3 regions of the Pantoea sp. B9002 genome follow, and region 2 is predicted to be linked to each of the others. Evidence: riboswitches for the same ligand, from Rfam matches in the RefSeq annotation. Region 2 holds a riboswitch; each other region holds the start of a gene.
What was found. Region 2 has a riboswitch for thiamine pyrophosphate ahead of thiM (hydroxyethylthiazole kinase). Riboswitches for the same ligand answer to the same signal wherever they lie in the genome.
Positions count from the first base shown of each region.

Region 1: it holds a riboswitch for thiamine pyrophosphate, as region 2 does, so the genes downstream of both, HX773_RS18460 (long-chain fatty acid--CoA ligase) here and thiM (hydroxyethylthiazole kinase) in region 2, are expected to answer to the same signal.
Region 3: it holds a riboswitch for thiamine pyrophosphate, as region 2 does, so the genes downstream of both, thiB (thiamine ABC transporter substrate binding subunit) here and thiM (hydroxyethylthiazole kinase) in region 2, are expected to answer to the same signal.

Region 1 is NZ_JACAPA010000037.1:64,418-71,918, forward strand. It holds gene HX773_RS18450 (3-oxoacyl-ACP reductase) at 1-282, opposite strand, end outside; gene HX773_RS18455 (acyl-CoA reductase) at 398-1,846, opposite strand; gene HX773_RS18460 (long-chain fatty acid--CoA ligase) at 1,843-2,925, opposite strand; TPP riboswitch at 3,024-3,151, opposite strand; gene HX773_RS18465 (DksA/TraR family C4-type zinc finger protein) at 3,273-3,539, shown strand; gene HX773_RS18470 (YgdI/YgdR family lipoprotein) at 3,622-3,855, shown strand; gene HX773_RS18475 (YgdI/YgdR family lipoprotein) at 3,883-4,113, shown strand; gene HX773_RS18480 (sugar phosphate isomerase/epimerase) at 4,199-5,038, opposite strand; gene HX773_RS18485 (amidohydrolase) at 5,022-5,978, opposite strand; gene HX773_RS18490 (MFS transporter) at 5,960-7,249, opposite strand; gene HX773_RS18495 (4-hydroxythreonine-4-phosphate dehydrogenase PdxA) at 7,309-7,501, opposite strand, start outside.
Region 2 is NZ_JACAPA010000033.1:99,998-107,498, reverse strand. It holds gene HX773_RS16355 (GntR family transcriptional regulator) at 1-17, shown strand, start outside; gene fbaB (class I fructose-bisphosphate aldolase) at 209-1,261, opposite strand; gene thiD (bifunctional hydroxymethylpyrimidine kinase/phosphomethylpyrimidine kinase) at 1,409-2,209, opposite strand; gene thiM (hydroxyethylthiazole kinase) at 2,206-2,991, opposite strand; TPP riboswitch at 3,025-3,120, opposite strand; gene HX773_RS16335 (OprD family outer membrane porin) at 3,388-4,785, shown strand; gene HX773_RS16330 (beta-N-acetylhexosaminidase) at 4,837-7,500, shown strand.
Region 3 is NZ_JACAPA010000008.1:124,489-131,989, forward strand. It holds gene leuD (3-isopropylmalate dehydratase small subunit) at 1-516, shown strand, start outside; gene HX773_RS05340 (MFS transporter) at 553-1,740, opposite strand; gene sgrR (HTH-type transcriptional regulator SgrR) at 1,997-3,658, shown strand; TPP riboswitch at 3,694-3,789, shown strand; gene thiB (thiamine ABC transporter substrate binding subunit) at 3,836-4,822, shown strand; gene thiP (thiamine/thiamine pyrophosphate ABC transporter permease ThiP) at 4,822-6,408, shown strand; gene thiQ (thiamine ABC transporter ATP-binding protein ThiQ) at 6,392-7,093, shown strand; gene HX773_RS05365 (DedA family protein) at 7,090-7,501, opposite strand, start outside.

The sequences.
Region 1 (7,501 bases), on a different contig from region 2:
AGGTGCGAAAGCGTTGTTGATTACCGCATCGAGGCGGCCGGTGGCGTTGACGATCTGCTCCATCATCGCGTTGACCTGCTGCTCAGAAGTGACATCTGCGGCAATCGCCAGCGCGTCGCCGCCCAATGCGCGGCACTCTTCAACCACGCTCGTTGCAGCAACTTCATTGCGCAGATAATTGACCACCACAAACGCGCCCTCAGCTGCGAACGCTTTGGCGATTGCCGCACCAATACCGCGACTTGCGCCGGTGACCAGAATGGTTTGGTTGGAGAATTTCATTTTTTGCTCCAGGTTGATGTCGTCACGCACAATCTGTAGCGGTGCGATTTATCGCGCGCAGTTGATTTATGCGCAATAAATTGCGCCGCTACGGTATGTGCGATGTGTTATCGCGTCACTCCACGTACGGTGCGTAACTTTCGGCGGCCGCTTCTGCGCCCTGCTCGATCTCCGTGATGGTCACCAGATCGAGCAAACTAAAACGCCCCTCGTGATGCCAACCCGCTTCCGGCGAGGTCATGTTGCCGAACGCCGCGATGCGGGTCACACCCACTTGCCCGAGCAGAACCGAAATGCCGAACAACGCCTGCGGCGCGGCCGCCACGCCTGCGGTTTGCAAAAAATGCCGCTGTTGCGCCACCAAATTGACCACTTCCTCCAGCGCATCCACGCACACCACTTTCAACGTACGGCCCAGTGCCGCCGGCGATAAAGGCTCCGCATGATCAACGCTCACCACCGCCCAATCGTCTGTCGCCTCGCCGTAAAGCGTGCGATCGCCGCCCAGCGCGCGAATCTCCTCGCCATTACGCCACGCCGCAATGCTGTTGATCTCATCACTCGCCAGCGCACGGCGCGGATGTTTGTGCGCCAGCGCGGCGAGTTCATGGGCGATATAGCTGGCGAACTCATCCGGCGACACCTTGCCGCCGCGCTCGACAAACAGCATTTGCGGCGAGTAACAACCGGCCTGGTCGTAACGCATCACGTCATACGCCACGCGACGCGCCATCTCCGCGCCCTGACGTGCATTCAGCGCCGAACGCGCCACCATTCCGAAGCTAATTTTGTGGCCGTGCGGCAGAAAGCGCGTGGTAACCGGCAAACGCTGTTGGATCGCCGCCAGCGTTGAATTTCCGCCATAAGCCACCAGCGCATCGGGCTGACGCAGCCACGTTAGTTCGGTTTGCGCATCGCCGCCTTTCCACCACACCACCGCGATACATTCGCCGAGTTTTGGATCGATTTCCGCCAGCAACTGCGCGAACCAGCTTGCCATCAGCGGCTCATTGCCCGGCAATTTGCCGATGGTGCCCGCCTTGACCAGCAGACCGCAGATCAAACTCCACAGCGGCAAGCCCGGCACGTTGCCCGCCCAGATATGCATCAACAGTTGCGGGCCAAACGCGCGCGCAAAGCCGCCTTTGGGGCGCGGCTGGAAATCGTCGAGCATCTGCGGATCGGCGAAATCCTCCGCCAGAAAACGCTTCAGCTGCGGCTGACGAAAGGTTTTCAGATAGCCGGTGAGGCCAAGCCGCACCATTTCGGCATCGTAACCGGTGACGATGGGCAGCAGCTTTTCGGCTTTGATACGCAGTGGATGACGACGATCGAGCAGTCGCGCCACCGCTTCATCAATGATGGCGATGATCTGCGCGACACTCAGCTGATGAAGATAAGCGCGGGCGTTGGTGCGGATGCGCGCTGCGAGCGCCTTTATCTGCGCGTCATCAAGTTGCGGAACGCAAACCTCGAGGCGCTCGCCACGATGACTGAAACTCAGCGTATGCCACTGCACTTCATCAGCGGAAAGGCCCGGCAGGTGTCCGGCAACTTCCTTCACAGCGCCGCCTGCGCGCTGGCGAGAAACGCTTCCATGGTCAGCGAACAGCCTTTGGCATCAGCGCCGGTCGCACGTCCTAGCAGATGGAATCCGCCGGGCACCATCACGCCCGCATCTTCCGTTAACAAAGCCGAAACCGAGTTGAAATGCGCCAGATCGTGATGCACCAGCACGCCAACCTCTCCGTCCGGCACATCATCACCGGTGAGCGGATTGACCACGCGCGTGCGGATCCAGTGCGGCCCGGATTTCACCGGCGGGCAGCGCTCATTGCCCGCGTCGTAAAACTGCGTGCTGATTTCCGTCATACCGTACATGTTGATGCAGTGGGAACGCGGAATGCCGAAGGCGTGAGAGAGCGATGCGTAGAATTCCTCTGCGCCAATCTCGCGCGACTGGCCTTTGAAACCGCCGGTATCAAGAATGCGGCTGCCGGCAGGCAGCGCGAAACGGCGTTGCTGGCGCTGCATTTCATCCAGCAGATGCACGTAGCTGTAGCTGGCGCCCAGCAGCGCGTAGGGTTCGCCACCCGCTTCGGCCTGCTCCAGCGCACTGAACAGACGACTGGTTTCGAGGCCATGTTCGCCCACCATTACTTCACTGTCTGGCGTGCCACACTCCTTCATTGCCAGGTCAAGGTAAGTCGCCAGCGAGGAGTTCGGCATCGCCACGGTATCCGGGAACAAAATGCCCATGCGGATGCGTTCGCGGCCCGCCATAAAGCGACGGCGGAAGTTGAGCAGCATCGATTTTTTCCACACCTCCAGCGTCGGATGGTAGCTGCGCCCTTTTACCGTGCCGGTGGTGCCGCTGGTCATAAAGATCTCGGCAATTTGGTCGGTGGGACGGCAGCTGAGCGTCAGATCTTTGAAGGCATTAATCGGGATGGCGGGAATGTTGCGCCAGCTTTTCACCGTCAGCGGCGTACGTCCGCGCTGGATGGCGAAGCGGCGATAAGGTGGATTGTGTGCGAACTGATAAGCGAAGATTTCGAGGGCCAACTGATTGAAGTCGTCGTCTGAGCTATCTTCACGCTGCAGGAATGTCAGCAGAGCCTGGATGATGTGTGTTTCGTTCATGTGTCGCCACCTTTGCGATTGCGCAGAGACTCTCAGGCACGCCTGAAGAGCGCGAACTGTCCGCTACAAAGCACAAAGAGGGAATCAAGGCGCAATATCGCCCTGCGGTTCCGCATCCCTACGCCGGTATTAGCCGGATCAGGTTCGGAGGGTCACTACGTTGCCAACGCATACACGCCAGCCGGTAGAATCTCAGCCCCTTAACAGAGCACCCCTTGGAACAAGCCGCAGTCTAGGATGGCGCGCGATGATGTGTCAACCTTGTTAAATACGCGTGAAATTCTGCCCTGCCCGACATAAATCACAGCGTGTCTTATACTTTCACCATCAGTTTTTGGAGGTGAAGTATGGCTGGCGGTTGGTCAGAAGACGGGGCGGTGCACAAACAAATTGATGCCACGGTAGATGACGCGGTGGCCCGCGCCCGCGAAAATCTCGGTCATGGTGAAAGTGCGGAGTTTTGCGACGAGTGCGGCGAACCGATCCCGGAAGCACGTCGCGCGGCATTGGCTGGCGTGCGTTATTGCGTGAATTGCCAGAGCAAGATCGATAAAAAACAGGCGGCGATCAGCGCTTATAACCGCCGCGGAAGTAAGGATAGTCAGTTGAGATAACCCCGATTCCTGGCTGTTTTAGGAAAATGTTCTAAGCTATTTAGGTAGTTAAAACTTATTCCACTGAAAGGAACTCATCACGATGAAAAAAACAGTACTGACAACGGCATTTCTTGGCACTTTTATGGCAATGACTTTGACCGCTTGCTCTTCAAATCAGGCGATTAAGACCACCGACGGACGCACTATCGTGACGTCTGGTAAGCCGCAAATCGACAGTGACACGGGCCTTGTTTCTTACAAGGATGCGCAAACCGGTAAAACTGAGCAGATCAATCGCGACAAGATTACCAACATGAGCGAACTGGATAATTAATATCCTTTTAACAGCCTGGAGAGACTAATGAAAAAATCAATTTTGCTTTCTATTACTGCGCTTATTGCCCTGTCCGCACTGACCGGCTGTACGCGTACCTCGTACGCGATCCACACCAATGATGGACGTACCATCGTCACCGATGGCAAACCACAGGATGCCGAAACCGGCCTGCTGGGTTACGTCGATGCCAATGGTGTTAAGCAGCAAATGAATAAGAGTGACGTGAAAGAGATCTCTGAAATTCCTAAGAAATAATCTTCCCCACTTAAGCCGCCCGCTGTAGTGGATTTTCTCAACAGCGGTGCGGACTTAATGTTCTGAAATGCCTGATTCCCCCCGTCTAATGCTGCAATCCATCGATATACCTTTTACTCTCCCTCAGCACTTCAACAATCCGTTCCAGTTCTACTGGCGTATCACTGCGTACCGGCATGCTGTCAGCCAGTCGATGCATACGCAGCGGGATTTCCAGCGTACAGGGAATATCGTGCACAGCCAGTGACTTGATGAGCGGCTGATACTCTAATATGCCCTGCCCGATGGGCGGAAAGTGAAACTCTATGCCCTGCTTATATACATCTTTGATGTGACAATGCCGCATCTGCGGCAACAACTGCAGCATTTGCTTTATCGCATCAGCGTCGGATCTCAACGACACCATGTTGCCGGCATCGCCATTAAACGCTACAGCCGCGCTTCCCACCTCCCGCAACAGCTGTTCACCTTCGGCTGCCAGCGCAAACGCATCATAATTGTGGTCACCGCCATTTTCGATCAGTAAACAACAACCGGCCTGCTCAAGATGTGGCGCGATCTGGCGTAGATGACCCACCAACGCCGCATAATCCTCACGCTTTGCCGTGCAAGCGTTGAGCAACTTGACGCCAATCGCCTGAGCAAAACCGATGCGTGTTAGCATGTACTCGACCGCTTCGGGTCGAGCGAGGTTAAAGGTGCAACCGAGCGCCAGCGTTTTCAGTTGATGCTTGTCCAGCAGTGCACGGATGCGTTGCGCATTGGCCGGGCTAAACAGGCTGTCATCCAGATCACCCACATAGCCCTGGTTGTAGGCCAGCTCCACATAGTCGTAGCCCAACTCGCGAATAATAGCGAAAGCGAGATCCATATCGTGCCCGTCGAAAATAGAGGTGTTAACACCGAGCTTAAGCGGATTGGACATAGCGAACGTTCTCCTTATGCTGTTTTGGGGTGGTTTGCAGTGCCGGGCGGTAATAACGCAGCGCGTTGTCATAGAACAAGCGGTATTGCATGTCGTAAGGCAGATGCTCAACCATCTTTTTGAAACCGGTATATAAGTTGTCAAAGCTGACGCACAGCCCATCGACCGGGAAATTGCTGGCGAACATGCAGCGACGAGTGCCGAACATCGCCAGAGTATTGCGTACAATCCCCTGATTACGTGCCACGCTCCACGGATAATCTGGCTCACCTAAGCCAGAAATTTTCACCGCGACATTTTCATATTCAGCCAGCGATCCCATCGCCTGTCGCCATGCTGCAAGGCCTTCTTCACTGCGGTCAGCTGGTAAGCCGGTGTGATTGAGAATTATTGTGGTATGAGGAAAGTCTCGCGCTAATCGGCACGCTTCATCCAGATGCCACCACGGCGTTTGTAGATCGAAATGCAACGCATATTTCTCCAGTACGGCATAGCCGCAGAGCCAGTGATCGTCACTCATCAGGCTGCGCTGACCATCGTGCGCCTCTTGCCAACTCGTAGCGCCTCCCGGCTTATGGCGTACACTGCGCACCAGCGGATAGGCGGCTTGCCACGCGAGCACATCCGCAATGTCCTCGCGATCCAGCCAGGCCTGTGCAATCACGCCGTTGGGATAACCAAACCGTTTGGCAATCTGATGGATGTAGCGCGTTTCATTCAGAGGCGTTGCCGGATCCCATTCAGCCTCCATATAAATGGTGGCTTCAACACGATGAGTCGCGGCATCACGCAGGTAATCGGGTGGTAAATAATCGCGTTTAATCGCGTCATAATCACCGTACCGAAACGGTATTTTAGCCTCAGGCTTTAGCCAGGGATGCGGATTCCGCTGCGGTTGCCAGAAGTGCTGATGCGGATCAATTATCGGACCGTGATACATGTTGTTACCTCCGCGCGTTGCTGGATACCAATCAACGCGGTGCCAAGCACATACACTGCTGAGCACCCAGCAAAAAATAGCGGGATACTGTCATAGTGAACACCCAGTTGCAGCATAATGCCGACCAGCAGAGGAACCACAATTCCCCCCACGCTACCCGCCATATTCATGGCTCCGCCCGCGAGTCCCATTTTCTCCTTTGTGGTCAGTAGCGCAGGCAAACTCCAGTACAGACTGCCCCACATCAGGAAAAAAGCTGCAATACACAACACCGCGACAGCGGCAATGGGACTGCGAAGATACGGTAATGAGAGAAATGCAACTAACGCCACCGTGCCAGAAATTGCCAGTAAACCTTTCAATGCACGTCCGTGTTTCATGCCACGCTTCACCAGTGCATCAAGCAGGAAACCGCCCGAGAGAGAGCCCACCGCGCCGCACAGGAAAATAATAAAGGTGGCATTACCAATCGCGATGAGATCAAAGCCACGCGCATGGGCCAGATAACTGGGTCCCCAGGTAAGCAAACCAAAAAACATCATTGCCCATGCGGCGCGCCCGGTGAGCATCGCCATCAGCATAGGTTTGGCAATACCAAAGCCGCGCGTCACGGGTCCGGCCGCCACTTCCGCTGGTTGTGCACCTGCCGCAATTAATGCCCGTTCAGCCGTATTGACCTCAGGATGCTGTGCAGGATCGTCGCGTAGCCAACGCCATGCGACCCACGACATCAGCAACGTGGCAACGCCGGTGATAGCAAACACCAATCGCCAGGATCCCAGCATCACAATCAAATGCGCAATGATGAGTCCACCTAGCGCTGCGCCAATAGGGCCGCCACAATCCATCAGCACCGCGCCCCGTCCACGTTCGTTAGCTGAAAGCCACATCGCATTGAGTTTGCCGCCCGCAGGAAAAAGCGGCGCTTCAGCCGCGCCCAGCATCACACGCGACAGCAGCAGTGAAATACCGCCCGTTGCTAGCGCCGCCAACGTCTGAAAAATGCCCCAGAAAAAGGTCGAAAATGTGATCATACGACGTGGTCCGTAGCGATCAATTAGCCAACCGCCAGGAAGCTGTAAAAGCGCATAGGCCCAGAAAAAACAGCTCAGTATCACGCCCTGCAGCGTAGGTGAGAGATTAAATTCGGCTGCAATAGTCGGCATCGCGATGGAAAGCGAAACGCGGTCAATCAGATTGATTACCACCAGCGCAAAAATGATGAAAAAAAGCGTCCAGCGAACACGCGTTGGACGATTATCAGTGTGCATAGGACCTCCCCGGTAAAGAAGGATGCACCCCGGCAACATCCCGGGATGCCTAAACCCTGTTAAGCGGCGCTGGCTGCCATACGAACCAGCAAGCGGAAGGCGTTTTCAAACGCCGATGGCGTTGCAAGGTTTTGCCCATATAAATTGTATGCGGTGCCGTGGTTGGCGGTCGCGATCGGGATCGGCAGTCCGCCCTGTACGGTAATGCCACGTTCGAAGCCCAGCATTTTTAACGCGGTGGCGAACTGATCG
Region 2 (7,501 bases):
GGTTTGAGGCGCCGTAATTTAGTGCTCGCTGTCCCCCTCCTCGGTCCTCCCCCATTAATGGGGGAGGAAGATGCTGCAATATGTAAGTGTTGAAGCAGCATGTGGCAGCATCTCCTTCCCCCGCTTGCGGGGGAAGGCCGGGATGGGGGACAGCGAGCACTTATGGAGGAGGACCGAGGAGGGGGGCAGCCAGCACAAACCCACTCAATCAAGCAATCGTCACATCCTTCGACAGATACACATCCTGCACCGCATTAATCAGCTGCACGCCCTCTTTCAACGTCTTCTTGAACGCCTTGCGCCCCAGAATCAATCCCATGCCGCCGGCACGTTTGTTGATCACCGCCGTACGCACCGACTCCGCAATATCCGTTTCACCTGCAGAAGCGCCGCCGGAATTGATCAAACCCGCGCGCCCCATATAGCAGTTCGCCAACTGGTAACGCACCAAATCAATCGGGTTCTCGGTAGTCAGCTTGCTGTAAACGCGCTCATCGGTATGACCAAACTTCACCGCGTTATAGCCGCCGTTATTCTCCGCCATCTTCTGCTTCACGATATCCGCACCAATGGTTGCCGCCAGATGGTTGGCCTGGCCGGTTAAATCGGCACTGGCGTGATAATCGACGCCCTCTTTCTTAAACGCATCATTACGCAGATAAGCCCACAGCACCGTCACCATGCCCAGCTCGTGCGCACGCTCAAAGGCCGCGGAGATCTCTTCGATCTGGCGACGTGATTGCTCAGAACCGAAGTAGATGGTGGCGCCAACCGCCACCGCGCCCAGATTGAAAGCCTGTTCCACGCTGGCGTACAGCGTCTGATCGTATTGCGTCGGATAACTCAAGGTTTCGTTGTGATTCAGCTTCACCATAAACGGAATGCGGTGCGCGTAGCGACGTGAAACCGAAGCCAGCACGCCGTAGGTGGAGGCGACGCAGTTACAGCCGGCTTCAATCGCCAGCTCAACGATGTTTTTCGGATCGAAATAAGCCGGATTGGCCGCAAAGGATGCGCCCGCCGAGTGCTCAACGCCCTGATCGACTGGCAAAATCGATAAATAGCCGGTGCCCGCTAAACGTCCGGTGTTGTACAGCGTTTGCATGTTACGCAGTACGGTGGGAGAACGATTGTTGTCGATCATCACGCGATCAACATAATCCGCGCCTGGTAAATAGAGGCTATCCGCTGGAATGGTCATGCAGCGATGTTGAAGAAGGCTGTCCGCCTCTTTGCCCAATAACTGTACGATGTCCGTCATGTTCGCTCCTGATAAATGGCTGGATTGGAACCGGCCGTTGCCGATTCGCCCCCAACAGCCTGGACCGGAATGCGCCAGGCTGGCAAATTGCTGACTCCATTTTTCAGACGGATGCGCAGTGAAAAAGCGGCAATCTGGCGTTACGCCCTACCACCATTGATGGAAATGGTGCACCGGCCCAATGCCTTTACCGACCTCCAGCGAATCGGCGTGCAGCAGCGCCTGTTGCAGCCAGGCTTTGGCTTCAGCCACCGTTGCCGCCCAGTCATCATGACGCGGACGCAACGCCGCCAGCGCCGCAGAAAGCGAGCATCCGGTGCCGTGCGTGTGGCGCGTATTGACGCGTGGCGCGGTAAAGCGCTGACGTCCGTCGCGGGTAATCAGCCAATCCGGGCTTTCAGCATCGCTAAGATGTCCGCCTTTCATCAGCACCGCTTCGCAGCCGAGATCGAGCAGCGCATCGCCCTGCTGCAACATGATTTTCTCATCTTGCGCCATCGCGCGTCCCAGCAGTGCGGCGGCTTCCGGCAGATTTGGCGTGATCAGCGATACCTGCGGCAGCAGCAATTCGCGCACGCTGGCCACCGCATCCGGCGACAGCAGCGCATCGCCGCTTTTGGCAATCATCACCGTATCCAGCACCACAAACGGCAGGCTGGCCCGTTTCAGCCGCTCGGCGACCACTTCGACAATCGCGGTTTCGGACAGCATGCCAATCTTCGCGGCATCGATGCGCACATCATCCAGCACCGAATCGAGCTGTGCGCCAACAAAATCAGGTTCGATGCGATACACCGACTGCACGCCGCAGGTGTTCTGCGCCACCAGCGCGGTGATCACGCTGGTGCCATAAGCGCCCAGCGCGGAGAAAGCTTTGAGGTCGGCCTGAATACCGGCGCCGCCGCTCGGATCGGTGCCGGCAATAGTCAATGCGTTGATGCGTTTCATGCCTCTACCTCCAGCGTCCACAGCGTATCGAGGAAGGCGGCGGCAAAGCTGCCCGGCCCGGCGACCTGGCGAGCTGTCTGCTCACCCGCTAGCGACATCACGCGGCAGGCCGCAGCGACATGCTGCAGGCGATCGCCCGGCAAGCTGGTGCATGCGGCAACCACCGCCGACAGTGCGCAGCCGGTGCCGACCACGCGCGTCATCAGCGGGCTGCCGCCGGGGATGGCGAATGTCTGCGCGCCATCGGTGACGTAATCCACTTCACCGGTCACCGCCACAATGGTTTGGCAATCACGCGCCAGCTGCTGGGCGGCACTCAGCGCGGCATCGGCCTGATGCAGGCTGTCAACACCGCGTCCGCCGGTGGCCTGATGCGCCAGCGCAAGAATTTCTGAGGCGTTACCGCGAATCGCCGCCGGTTGCAGGCTGAGCAACTGTTGGCAGAAGGCGGTGCGCAGGGATAATGCGCCGACCGCCACCGGATCCAGCGTCCACGGCGTGCCTGCGCTTTGCGCCGCCTGCACCGCCGCCAGCATTGCATCACGACGATCGCGCGTTAAGGTGCCAACGTTGATCAACAACGCATCGGCAAAACCGGCGAACTGCGCCGCTTCTTCGGGATCGATTACCATCGCGGGCGAAGCTTGCAGTGCCAGCAGCACGTTGGCGGTAAAGGTTTGCACCACGTCATTGGTCATGCAGTGCACCAGCGGCGCTTGCTGACGCAGCAGTTGCAGAGAGTGCGCGAGTTGCGCGGGGGAAAGAAGGTCAGGCTGTTTCATAAGGCTCCCAACCGGCGATCAAGAAGGCGAATGCGGTCAGGCATCTGACTTCCCTACGCTGGCATTATCCAGATCAGGTCAGCGGGTGTATCTCAGCCCTGTATTAGAGGGGCACCCCGAGTCAAAACTACGTTGGCGAGCATAGGCAACAAGCCAGATGAAAGCAAGCAGTCGCCCCTTTCTCTGGAACCGGATCGCAAAGTTACACATTACAGGCTCCTCTAACTGATTGATTAAATTCCTTAAAAAACCCCTATTTTTGCGTGCCATGTCATACTTTGTAATAAATCCCATTGATAATTCGCGTCGCGAAAAATAGCATCCCCGGCAACTTGTTTCATGACGAAACAATACGGATTTATTAATTGTTTATGGAAGCATCACGGAGGATTTGCTATGCGTCGGATTCCACGCGCGCCGCTCTCTGCGGCAATTATCTCTGCCCTGTTTGCCGGTGCTTTTGTGCCGGTTCCCTCCGCCCACGCCGCGGGTTTTGTCGAAGACTCCACACTCTCTGGCAATCTGTTTTACTGGCAACGCCAGCGCGATCGCAAAGAGATGGATCCGCAAAAAGGCTCGTACGGTCAGTACGATGCCAATCTGCATCACGCCTCTGCTAACGCCAATCTCGACTTCTCATCCGGTTATGCCGGTGATGTGATAGGCCTCGATCTGGCGGCATTTGGCGCGCTGGAGCTAAGCAACGGCGGCCCGGCGGCACCGAATGAAATTGGTTTCAGCAATGCCCGTACGCGCTGGGATGAGGACTGGAGCGGAGATAAGAGCGGCTTAAGTCTTTATAAAGCGGCAATCAAGGCAAAATGGCAGGAAAACTGGCTGCGCGCAGGCTATCTGCAACCCACCGGACAGACGCTGCTGGCACCGCACTGGAGCTTCCTGCCCGGCACCTATCGCGGCGTTGAAGCCGGCACCACCTTTGATTTTAGCGACGCCGGCGCCCTTTCCGTCTCCTGGATGTGGACAGACGAATACAAAGCGCCGTGGTATCGCGACATGTACAACTTCCGCAAAGCCGATGGCGTAACGGAGATTCCGTGGCTGCAATCCTTTGGTGCCAAATATGATTTCAAAAACTCGCTGGTGCTGGAAGGCGCATACGGTCAGGCGGCGAATTACATGGATCAGTATTTTGCCAAAGCCTCTTATCAGCTGCCGCTGGCCGATGCACCGCTGCGCACTAGCTATCAGTTTTACGGCGCGAAGGATCGTGACAACAGCGGCGTTGGCCAGGTCAACGATGTTTACGATGGCCTCGCGTGGCTGCAGGCGCTGACGTTCGGCTACACGCTCGGCGCGTTTGATTTCCGCCTCGAAGGCACATGGGTAAAAGCCGAAGGTAATCAGGGCTTCTTCCTGCAACGTATGACGCCGTCTTACGCCAGCTCGAATGGCCGCATGGATGTGTGGTGGGATTCCCGCTCGGACTGGAACGCCAACGGTGAGAAAGCGCTCTTCGCTGGTGTGATGGTCGATCTGGGACACTGGCAATTACCGGGCTGGCAGGTCGGTACATCATACGCCTACGGTTGGGACGCGAAGCCTTCCACCAATCCCCTCTATGACCAAAACCAGCGCCTGAAAGAGTCCGCGTGGAGCCTCGACATGGTTTACACCATCCAGCAAGGCCGCGCCAAAGACACCCAATTCAAACTGCACTACACCCGCTACGACAATCACAGCGATCTTCCCAGCTATAGCGGTGGTTACGGCAACATCTTCCAGGACGAGAAAGACATCAAATTTATGGTCGTCGCGCCATTCACCCTGTTTTGACCCCGATCTGGCAGGAGCCAGAGACTTACCTCCGTGGAGAAGGATAACAGCATGAAAAAGTTAAAAATCAGTTTACTGGCGCTGAGCGTGATGGGCCTTGCCGCCTGCAGTTCATCCCCGCGCAGTAATCAGCAGGTTGTCGACCAAATCAGCCAGTTCGGCGTGCAGTATCAGGTCACTGACAACCAGGCGGCGGATCACGGCGTGAACTGCGCGAAACTCGGTGCCGATTGGGCATCCTGCAATACCGCCACCATCACGCTGACCAACAACGGCCCGGCGCTCACTAGTAAAAACTGGGCGATCTACATGAGCAACGTGCACGAAACGCTGCGGGTGGATAACGATCAGTTCAAAATGACCCATATCGTCGGCGATTTAACCCGTCTTGAACCGACGGAAAAATTCAAAGGTATCGCGGCTGGCGAGTCGATTGAGATCCCTATCGTCAACGAATACTGGCAGCTGTTTATCACCGACGTGATGCCACGCTGGTATGTCACCGCCGCCAATGCCACACCAAAAATTATCACCAGCACCGATACCGAAAACCTCAGCGACTTTGTTAAGCCTTTTGGTGACCAATGGAAGCGCATCGCCGACGATAAAAACGTGCTGATGCTGCCGCAAAGTCGCTTCACCAAGAATGCCGATGTGGCGCAACTGCCTGCCAGCGCGCTGCGCGGACAAATCACCCCAACGCCACGTTCGGTGAAAGTTCATGCGGCGGATGTCGATCTGAGCCGTGGCGTTGCCTTGCATCTTGAGGTATTGGCGAACAATCAAGCCGATGCGGTTAAACAGCGTTTCGATTTGATGGGGCTCAAACTGCAGTCAGCGGGTTATGCGGTTCATACCCGTATCGCCGTCAATCATTTCCAGGGTGCAGATGCGGTTTCCGGTGCTTATGAACTGCGTATTACGCCGCGCGGCACCGATATCATTGGTTACGACCAGGCTGGCGTCTATTACGGCTTGATGTCGCTACTGTCGCTGGTGCCGGCTGAAGGTAAACCGATTATCGCCACGCTTGAAGCGAAAGATGCACCTCGCTTTGCCTATCGCGGTGCCTTCCTCGATGTGGCGCGTAACTTCCACAGCAAGCAAGCGGTGCTGCGCATGCTCGATCAGATGGCGGCGTGGAAGATGAATAAATTCCACTTCCACCTGACCGATGACGAAGCCTGGCGTATCGAAATCCCCGGCCTGCCAGAGTTGACCGACGTGGGCAGTAAGCGTTGTCACGATCTGACAGAGCAGCAATGTTTGCTGCCGCAATTGGGCTCAGGCCCGTTCACGGATAACAACGGAACCGGACATTTCAGCCGCGCCGATTATATCGAGATCGTCAAATACGCCCAGGCGCGCAACATCGAAGTGATTCCGGAAATCGATATGCCCGCCCATGCACGCGCGGCGGTGATCTCAATGGAAGCGCGTTATCAGCAACTCATGAAAGCGGGTAAACCGCAGCAGGCCAGTGAATATCGACTGGTGGATCCAACGGATACCTCGAATACCCGTTCCGTGCAGCTGTACGACCGCACCAGCTACCTAAACCCTTGCCTCGATTCCTCAAAGCGCTTTGTCGATAAAGTGATTGGTGAAGTGCAGGCGATGCACCGCGAAGCCGGCCAACCGTTGACCACCTGGCACTTTGGCGGTGATGAAGCGAAAAACATCCGCCTCGGTACCGGCTACAGCGATGTTAAGAACCCGAAAGCGGGAACGGGCATTTTAGACCAAAGCAAAGAGGACAAACCCTGGGCAAAATCTCAGGTCTGCCAGGCGGTGGTGAAATCCGGCAAGGTTGAAGATCTGGAGCACTTGCCAAGTCACTTCGCGCTGGAAGTGAGCAAGATGGTGAAAGCGCACGGCATTCCGGTGATGCAGGCCTGGCAGGATGGATTGAAAGATGCCACTGACGCGCACGCCTTCGCCACGTCGCGCGTACGCGTTAACTTCTGGGACACGCTCTACTGGGGCGGCTTTGACACCGCCAACGACTGGACGCTGAAAGATTATGAAGTGGTGATCTCTAATCCGGATTACGTCTACATGGACTTCCCGTATGAGGTGAATCCTAACGAGCGCGGCTATTACTGGGGCACACGCTTCAGCGATGAGCGCAAGATGTTTGGCTTCGCGCCGGACAACCTGCCGCAGAACGCTGAAACCTCGGTGGATCGCGACGGGAAAACCTTTGATGCCACCTCGAATAAGCCGTGGTCAGGCGCATACGGCATTTCAGTGCATCTGTGGAGTGAAACCACGCGTACCGATCAGCAGATGGATTACATGGTATTCCCTCGCCTGCTGTCGGTGGCCGAACGCGGCTGGCATCGCGCGGAGTGGGAGCTGGATTATCAGCAAGGCCGCACCTTTAAAGGTGGCGAAACCCACTTCGTAAACCAGCAGCAGCGCAATCAGGACTGGCAGCGTTTCGCCAACCTGTTAGGCCAGCGTGAGCTAGGCAAGATGGATAAAGCCGGTATTCACTACCGTTTACCGGTGCCGGGTGCGCGCGTCGAGAATGGCACGCTGACCATGAACATTGCGCTGCCGGGTCTGCCGCTGGAGTACAGCCTGGATGATGGTAAGCGCTGGCAGCGTTATCAACCGCATGCCAAACCGGCGATTACCGCTAGCGATAAAGTCTGGGTACGCAGCGTGAGCCCGGATGGCAAACGCTTCAGCCGCGCTGAAGCACTTTAAA
Region 3 (7,501 bases), on a different contig from region 2:
CTGCAGAAAGTGACGCGCACCGGTTTTGGCGCGCATCTGTTCCACGACTGGCGTTTTGAAGATGATGCCGGCACCGTACCAACCGCCAGCTTTGTGCTGAACAAACCCGAATTCAAAGGCACCAGCATTTTGCTGGCGCGTGAGAACTTTGGCTGCGGTTCATCGCGTGAGCACGCGCCGTGGGCGCTGACCGACTTCGGCTTCCATGTGGTGATCGCGCCAAGCTTCGCCGACATTTTCTATGGCAACAGCTTCAACAACCAGCTGCTGCCGGTGAAGCTGAGCGATGAAGAAGTGGATGAGATGTTCAAACTGGTTGCTGCGCAGCCGGGTGTCACCTTCACCGTGGATCTGGAAGCGCAAACCGTCACTGCAGGCGATAAAACCTATAGCTTCGAAATCGACAGCTTCCGCCGTCACTGCATGATCAACGGCCTCGACAGCATTGGCCTGACGCTGCAACACGAAGCGTCCATCTCCAGCTACGAGACCCATCAGCCAGCGTTCTTACGCTAAGGCAACAAGGGCGACAGGATGTCGCCCTTCTCTTTTCTATCTATCAACAACATCCCGCACGCGCGACGCCAATCCCAACGCCAGCACCGCCAGCCCCAACGCCAGCCAGTAAACCGACTCATGACCAAAGCGCTCGCTCATGGTGCCCTGAATGATGCCAGCGATAATCATGCCGGTGGAAATTGAGGTGGTGAACAGCGTCGTCGCCGCACCCGCGCGGCCCGGCATTAAATCCTGGAACCACAACATGCCAATTCCGGCGATGATGCCAACAAACGCGGCATTAAAAAGTTGCAGCACCATCAACGCCGTACGTGACTGGAACATCACCAATCCGAGATAAAACACAATCGCCGCCACCAGCGCCAGCAGCATCAGTTTGCGTTTGCCGGTGCGCCGCGCGTAATGGCCGGCCAGCAGCATGATCGGAATCTCCAGCCCGGCGGCGGTGCCCATCAGCAATCCCGCCAGCTTCTCCGGCAGGCCCAGCGTGGTGCTGATATACAGCGGCATATCAATGATATACATGGTGTTGCACGCCCACATGGTGACGGAGGCGATAAACAGCAACCGCACCTGACTGTCTTTCCACGGGCTAAGCTGCGTCAGCACCTCTTCAGGCGAGGCCACCACGCGCGGCACCGAGGGCAAGGTGCGCCAGATCAGCAGCATGCTCAGCAGGAAAATCCCCGCCGCCACGCAGAACAGCGTCTCAAAGCCGTAGTTAAGCGCCAGCGCAAACGACAGCGGCGGCCCGATCACCCACGCCAGCGACAGCTGCGCACGCATCACCGAGCTGAACATCACCACTTCACGCGCCGACTGATCGGCATATTCCCGCGCGAGGGCGAACACCTGCGGAATCGACACGCTGGCCAGCGCCGACAAAAACACGCCCAGCGTCACCAGCGTTAAATAGTGGCGATTGAAGGCAAACAGCAGCGCATTCAGCGTCGCCATCAGGCAGCAAAACAGAATCAGGTTGCGGCGATCGCCCTGATTATCGGAGCGTTTCGCCATCAGCAGGCTAATCACAATCCCCGCGATCGCATTGATGGTAAAGAACAAGCCGACCCAGAATGGACTTACCTGCACTTCGCGCGTCAGAAACAGGCTCAGCGTCGGCGCCTGCAGCGCACCGGCCACGCCGGTCATAAACGACACCGCCATAAACGAGAGGTAGACCGGATTGATGCGACGTTGACGCGTTAACAGCGATTTCATGCAGAAATCCCTTTGCGAATAAAAAATAGGTAGAGAAATGAGGGTAGAAGATTCTACAGCAAAACGAAAAAAGCCAGCAGATAAAGCACTGCTGGCGGTGAAAATGCACCCTACTCAGAAAGAGGTTCCACGTCGGCGGAACCGCTGGCAGAGCGCCATTCATTGCTGAATGCCTCCCGCTCTTCCATTGCCGGGCAGTATGCCTCTAATATGAGGCAGGAAAAACTGAGCGATTCTGACAAGGAGTTCCCCTTTTATGTCCTCTTCACGTCTGCAGCAGCAATTCATCCGCTTATGGCAAAGCTGTCAGGGGCAGGATCAGGAAACCACGCTCAGCGAGCTGGCCGATCTGCTGCACTGCTCGCGTCGCCATATGCGTAACCTGCTCAACGCCATGCAGAGCGAAGGCTGGCTGATTTGGCAGGCAGAAGCGGGACGCGGTAAGCGCTCGATGCTGAGTTTCTGCTATACCGGGCTGGCGCTCCAGCAGCAGCGCGCCGAGGATCTGCTGGAACAAGATCGCATCGAACAGTTGGTGCAGCTGGTTGGCGATAAAAATCAGGTGCGCCAGATGATCGCGGCGCATTTAGGCCGCAGCTTCCGCCAGGGTAAACACATCCTGCGCGTGCTCTATTATCGCCCGCTGCCCAATCTGCTGCCCGGTTCGCCGCTGCGCCGCTCGGAAACCCATCTGGCGCGACAAATTTTCAACGGCCTGATGCGCATAAATGAGGAAAAGGGGGAAATCGAACCCGATATCGCCCATCACTGGCAGCAAACCTCGCCGCTGCAGTGGCGTTTCTTCCTGCGCCCGGCGATTCGTTTTCATCATGGTCGTGAACTGGAAATGGCGGATGTGATTGCTTCGCTGGAGCGCGTGCGCAGCCAGCCGCTGTTTTCCCACATCAGTAAACTGGATTCGCCCGCGCCCTGGACGCTGGATATTCATCTGAGCCAGCCGGACGATTGGTTGCCGTGGCTGCTGGCCAGCGTCAGCGCGATGATCCTGCCGCGTGAATGGCCAACGCTGCGCCAGTTTGCCCGCCAGCCGCTTGGTACCGGCCCGTATAGCGTGGTGCGCAATCAGCAAACGCAGCTGAAAATCGCCGCCTTCGATGATTACTTTGGCTATCGCGCGCTGATTGACGATGTGTCGATTTGGGTGCTGCCGGAGATCAGCGACGAGCTGGTGTATGCCGGAGTCAAGTTGCAGGGCGAAACCGCCGATGAAAAATCGGAAGAGAGTCGTCTGGAAGAAGGCTGCTACTTCCTGCTTTACGATCAGCGCTCTGCATTGGGCCGCGATGCGCATTTTCGCCGCTGGGTAAGCTATCTGTTTAATCCCATCGCCTTACTGAATCATGCTGGCGTCGGCTATCAGCGTTACTGGTTCCCGGCTTATGGCTTGCTGCCGCGCTGGCACCATCGCCGCGATCTCACCTCCGCCGACAAACCGGCAGGCTTAACCCAGCTGACGCTGAGCTGGTACAGCCATCACGTTGAGCATGAAGGTATCGCCAACGCGCTGCGACCGCTGCTGGCGCAGCAAGGTGTTGAGCTAATTACTCGCGTCGTGAGCTACGAAGAGTGGTTCGAGGGCGAAGGTGAAAGTGATATCTGGCTCGGCAGCGTCAACTTTACCCTGCCGCTGGAGTACGCGCTGTTCGCGCAACTGTTCGAGTTGCCGTTGATGCATCACTGCATCCCGATTGACTGGCAAGCCGATGCCGCGCGCTGGCGGCAGAAAGCGTTACCGCTGGCGGAATGGAGTAAACAGCTGATCGACCGCGACTATCTGCATCCGCTGTTCCATCACTGGCTGCTGCTGGAAGGACAACGCAGTATGCGCGGCGTGCGACTGAATACGCTCGGCTGGTTTGATTTCAAATCAGCCTGGTTTGCACCACCGGAGCTGTGATCCTTTCGCGCTGTCATATAAATGTCTAGAATGAGCCGTTCTCAACGGGGTGCCTTGATATCAGGGCTGAGAGAAACCCGTCGAACCTGATCCGGCTAATACCGGCGTAGGGATTTGAGATGCCTCACTCCTCAGATCCTTTGCGACTCAACATCTCTTCTCCTCAAGGAGCGCAAAGTGTTAAACAAAGTTCTGCCTGTGTTGCTGCTGGTTGCGGCCCCGGCTTTCGCTGCCAAACCGGTTCTGACCGTTTACACCTACGATTCGTTCTCTGCCGATTGGGGCCCAGGCCCGGCGGTCAAAAAAGCCTTTGAAGCGCAGTGCGACTGCGAACTGAAGTATGTGGCGCTGGAAGATGGCGTATCGCTGCTCAATCGCGTGCGCATGGAAGGCAAAAACAGCAAAGCCGATGTGGTGCTCGGGCTGGATAACAATCTGGTGCAGGCGGCGGAGAAAACCGGCCTGTTTGCCAAAAGCAGCGTCGATACCAGCGGCTTAAAACTGCCGGATGGCTGGAACAATCAAACCTTTATCCCGTTCGATTATGGCTACTTCGCCTTCGTCTACGATAAAAACAAGCTGAAGAACCCGCCGAAAAGCCTGAAAGAGCTGGTTGAAAGCCCGGAAAAATGGCGCGTGATTTATGAAGATCCGCGCACCAGCACGCCGGGCCTTGGCCTGCTGCTGTGGATGCAAAAAGTCTATGGCGATAACGCGCCTGACGCGTGGCAGAAGCTGGCGCAAAAAACCGTTACCGTCACCAAAGGCTGGAGCGAAGCTTACGGCTTGTTCCTGAAGGGCGAAGGCGATCTGGTGTTGAGCTACACCACATCTCCGGCTTATCACATTATCGAAGAGAAGAAAGAGAACTATGCCGCGGCCGAATTCAGCGAAGGCCACTATTTACAGGTGGAAGTCGCCGCGCAACTCGCCAGCAGCAAGCAGCCCAAGCTGGCGCAGCAGTTCATGCAGTTTATGGTTTCTCCGGCCTTCCAGCAGACCATTCCCACCGGCAACTGGATGTATCCGGTGATCAAAAGCGATCTGCCAGCCGGTTATCAAACGCTGCAGGTGCCCGCGAAGGCGTTGCAATTCACGCCAGCCGAAGTTGCCGACCATCGCGCCGCGTGGATCAGCGCATGGCAAAGCGCCGTTAGCCGTTAATGCCCGGCTGGTTGATTCCCGGTAGCGCCATCGCGCTGTTGCTGTGCGCGGTGGCGCTGCTGGCGTTTGGCGCATTGGTGATGGTCGCTCCGGCCACCGACTGGCGCGCGCTACTCGACGACAGCTATCTGCATCATGTGCTGCTGTTCTCGTTTGAGCAGGCGCTGCTGTCGGCGCTGCTGTCGGTGTTGCCCGCGATCCTGCTGGCGCGCGCGCTCTATCGCCGCCGTTTTCCGGGACGCAATCTGCTGCTGCGCCTGTGCGCCATGACGCTGGTGCTGCCGGTGCTGGTGGCGGTGTTTGGCTTGCTCAGCGTGTACGGTCGCAGCGGCTGGCTGGCGCAACTGTGCGCAGCCATTGGCTTTGACTACCACTTTTCGCCGTATGGCCTGCAGGGCATTCTGCTGGCGCACGTCTTCTTTAACCTGCCGCTGGCGACGCGCCTGCTGTTACAGGCGCTGGAGAGCATTCCCGGCGAGCAGCGGCAAGTTGCCGCCCAGCTCGGCCTGCGCGGCTGGAATCTGTTTCGTTTGCTGGAGTGGCCGTGGCTGCGCCGTCAGATTCTGCCGACGGCGGCGCTGATCTTTATGCTCTGTTTCGCCAGCTTCGCCACAGTGCTGGCGCTGGGCGGTGGGCCGCAGGCGACCACGCTGGAACTGGCGATCTACCAGGCGCTGAATTTCGATTACGATCCCGGCCGCGCGGCGCTGCTGGCGCTGTTACAGCTCGGCTGCTGTTTGCTGCTGGTGCTGCTGAGCCAGCGCTTTAGCAAAGCCATTCCCACCGGCAGCCAGAGCATTCGCGGCTGGCGCGATCCGCAGGATTCATGGCAGGCGCGCATCAGCGATACGTTGCTGATTGGCCTGGCGCTGCTGCTGCTGTTACCGCCATTGGCGGCGGTTATCGTCGATGGTTTGCGCGGCGGCGTCGCCGGTGCGCTACAACAAGCGGCGCTGTGGCAAGCCACCTTTACCTCGCTGCGTATCGCCGTGGGAGCCGGCGTGCTCTGCGTGGTGCTGACCATGATGCTGTTGTGGAGCAGCCGCGAACTGCGGCAGCGCCACAACATAGTCGCCGCGCAGGCGATGGAGATGAGCGGCATGCTGATTCTGGCGATGCCGGGCATTGTGCTGGCGAGCGGTTTCTTTCTGCTGTTCAACGCCAGCGTCGGTCTGCCGCAGCGCGCCGATGGTTTGGTGATCTTTACTAACGCCCTGATCGCCATTCCTTATGCGATGAAAGTGTTGGAGAATCCGATGCGCGATATCAGCGCTCGTTACAGCCAGCTTTGCACTTCACTCGGCATCTCCGGTTTCAACCGCTTGCGGCTGATTGAGCTGCGCGCGCTGAAACGCCCGATTGCTCAGGCGCTGGCGTTTGCCTGCGTGCTGTCGATTGGCGATTTCGGCGTGGTCGCGCTGTTTGGCAGCGCCGATTTTCGCACGCTGCCCTTCTATCTGTTCCAGCAGATTGGCGCCTATCGCGGTGCGGACGGTGCCGTCACCGCACTGCTGCTGCTGCTGCTCTGCTTGCTACTCTTTACTCTGATGGAAAAATTACCGGGTCGCCATGCTGACACTGAATAACCTCACTTACCTTTATCAGCATCTGCCGATGCGCTTCAGTTTTGCAGCGCAGGCGGGTGAACGTCTGGCGATCCTCGGTCCGAGCGGCGCGGGGAAAAGTACCTTGCTGAGTCTGATTGGCGGCTTTTTGCCGATCAATCAAGGCGAGTTGGTGATGAATGGCGTTGATCATACCCACAGCGTGCCGTCGGCGCGGCCGGTTTCCATGCTGTTTCAGGAGAACAATCTTTTTCCGCATCTCACAGTGCAGCAAAACATGGCGTTGGGTTTACATCCGGGCCTGAAGCTGACGCGCGAACAGCAGCAGCAAGTGGTGGATATCGCCGAGCAAACCGGCCTGCAGGCGATGCTAACGCGTTTGCCTGGTCAGCTTTCCGGTGGCCAGCGTCAGCGCGTGGCACTGGCGCGTTGCCTGCTGCGCAATCAGCCGATTTTGCTGCTGGATGAACCCTTCTCAGCGCTGGATCCGGCACTGCGCAACGAGATGCTGCAACTGGTACGTTCGGTATGCGAAAGCCGCAACATCACCTTATTGATGGTGTCGCACAGCCTGGAAGATGCTCAGCAGATTGCGCCGCGCAGTTTGGTGATCGTCGACGGGCGCATCTATTGGGATGGCAGTACAGAGAGTTTGGTGCGCGGTGAAAGTGCTGCGGCCGCCATCCTTGGCGTGACAGCGCGTTAAGCGAAGAAGACTTTCCACAGCAGATGGCGGAAGATCGGCATCATCGGATGGAACTGGATCGCGATAAACGCGCCCAGGCCAATCGCCGCCATCAGCGGTGCCAGCCAGCGCAGACGCGCAGTCGGCAGATATTTCGATGCCCAATCGACGGTTTTCCCGCTGCGCCACCAGCGCCACAGCAACCAGCCACCGATCCACACCAGCAGCGCCACCAGCAACAGCAGCCATTTAAAGCTGCCGCCTTGCGCTGCCTGCGGCACGTCAATCGCCACGCCCGCCAAAATGCCCGGCATCAAATAGGCCGGCGGCCACAGAACGCAGCCGATGATATTCGGTGGCAGGAACTTACGCACCGGCAGCTCCAGCATACCCGCCGCCAGCGGAATCAGCGGACGCGTTGGGCCAACA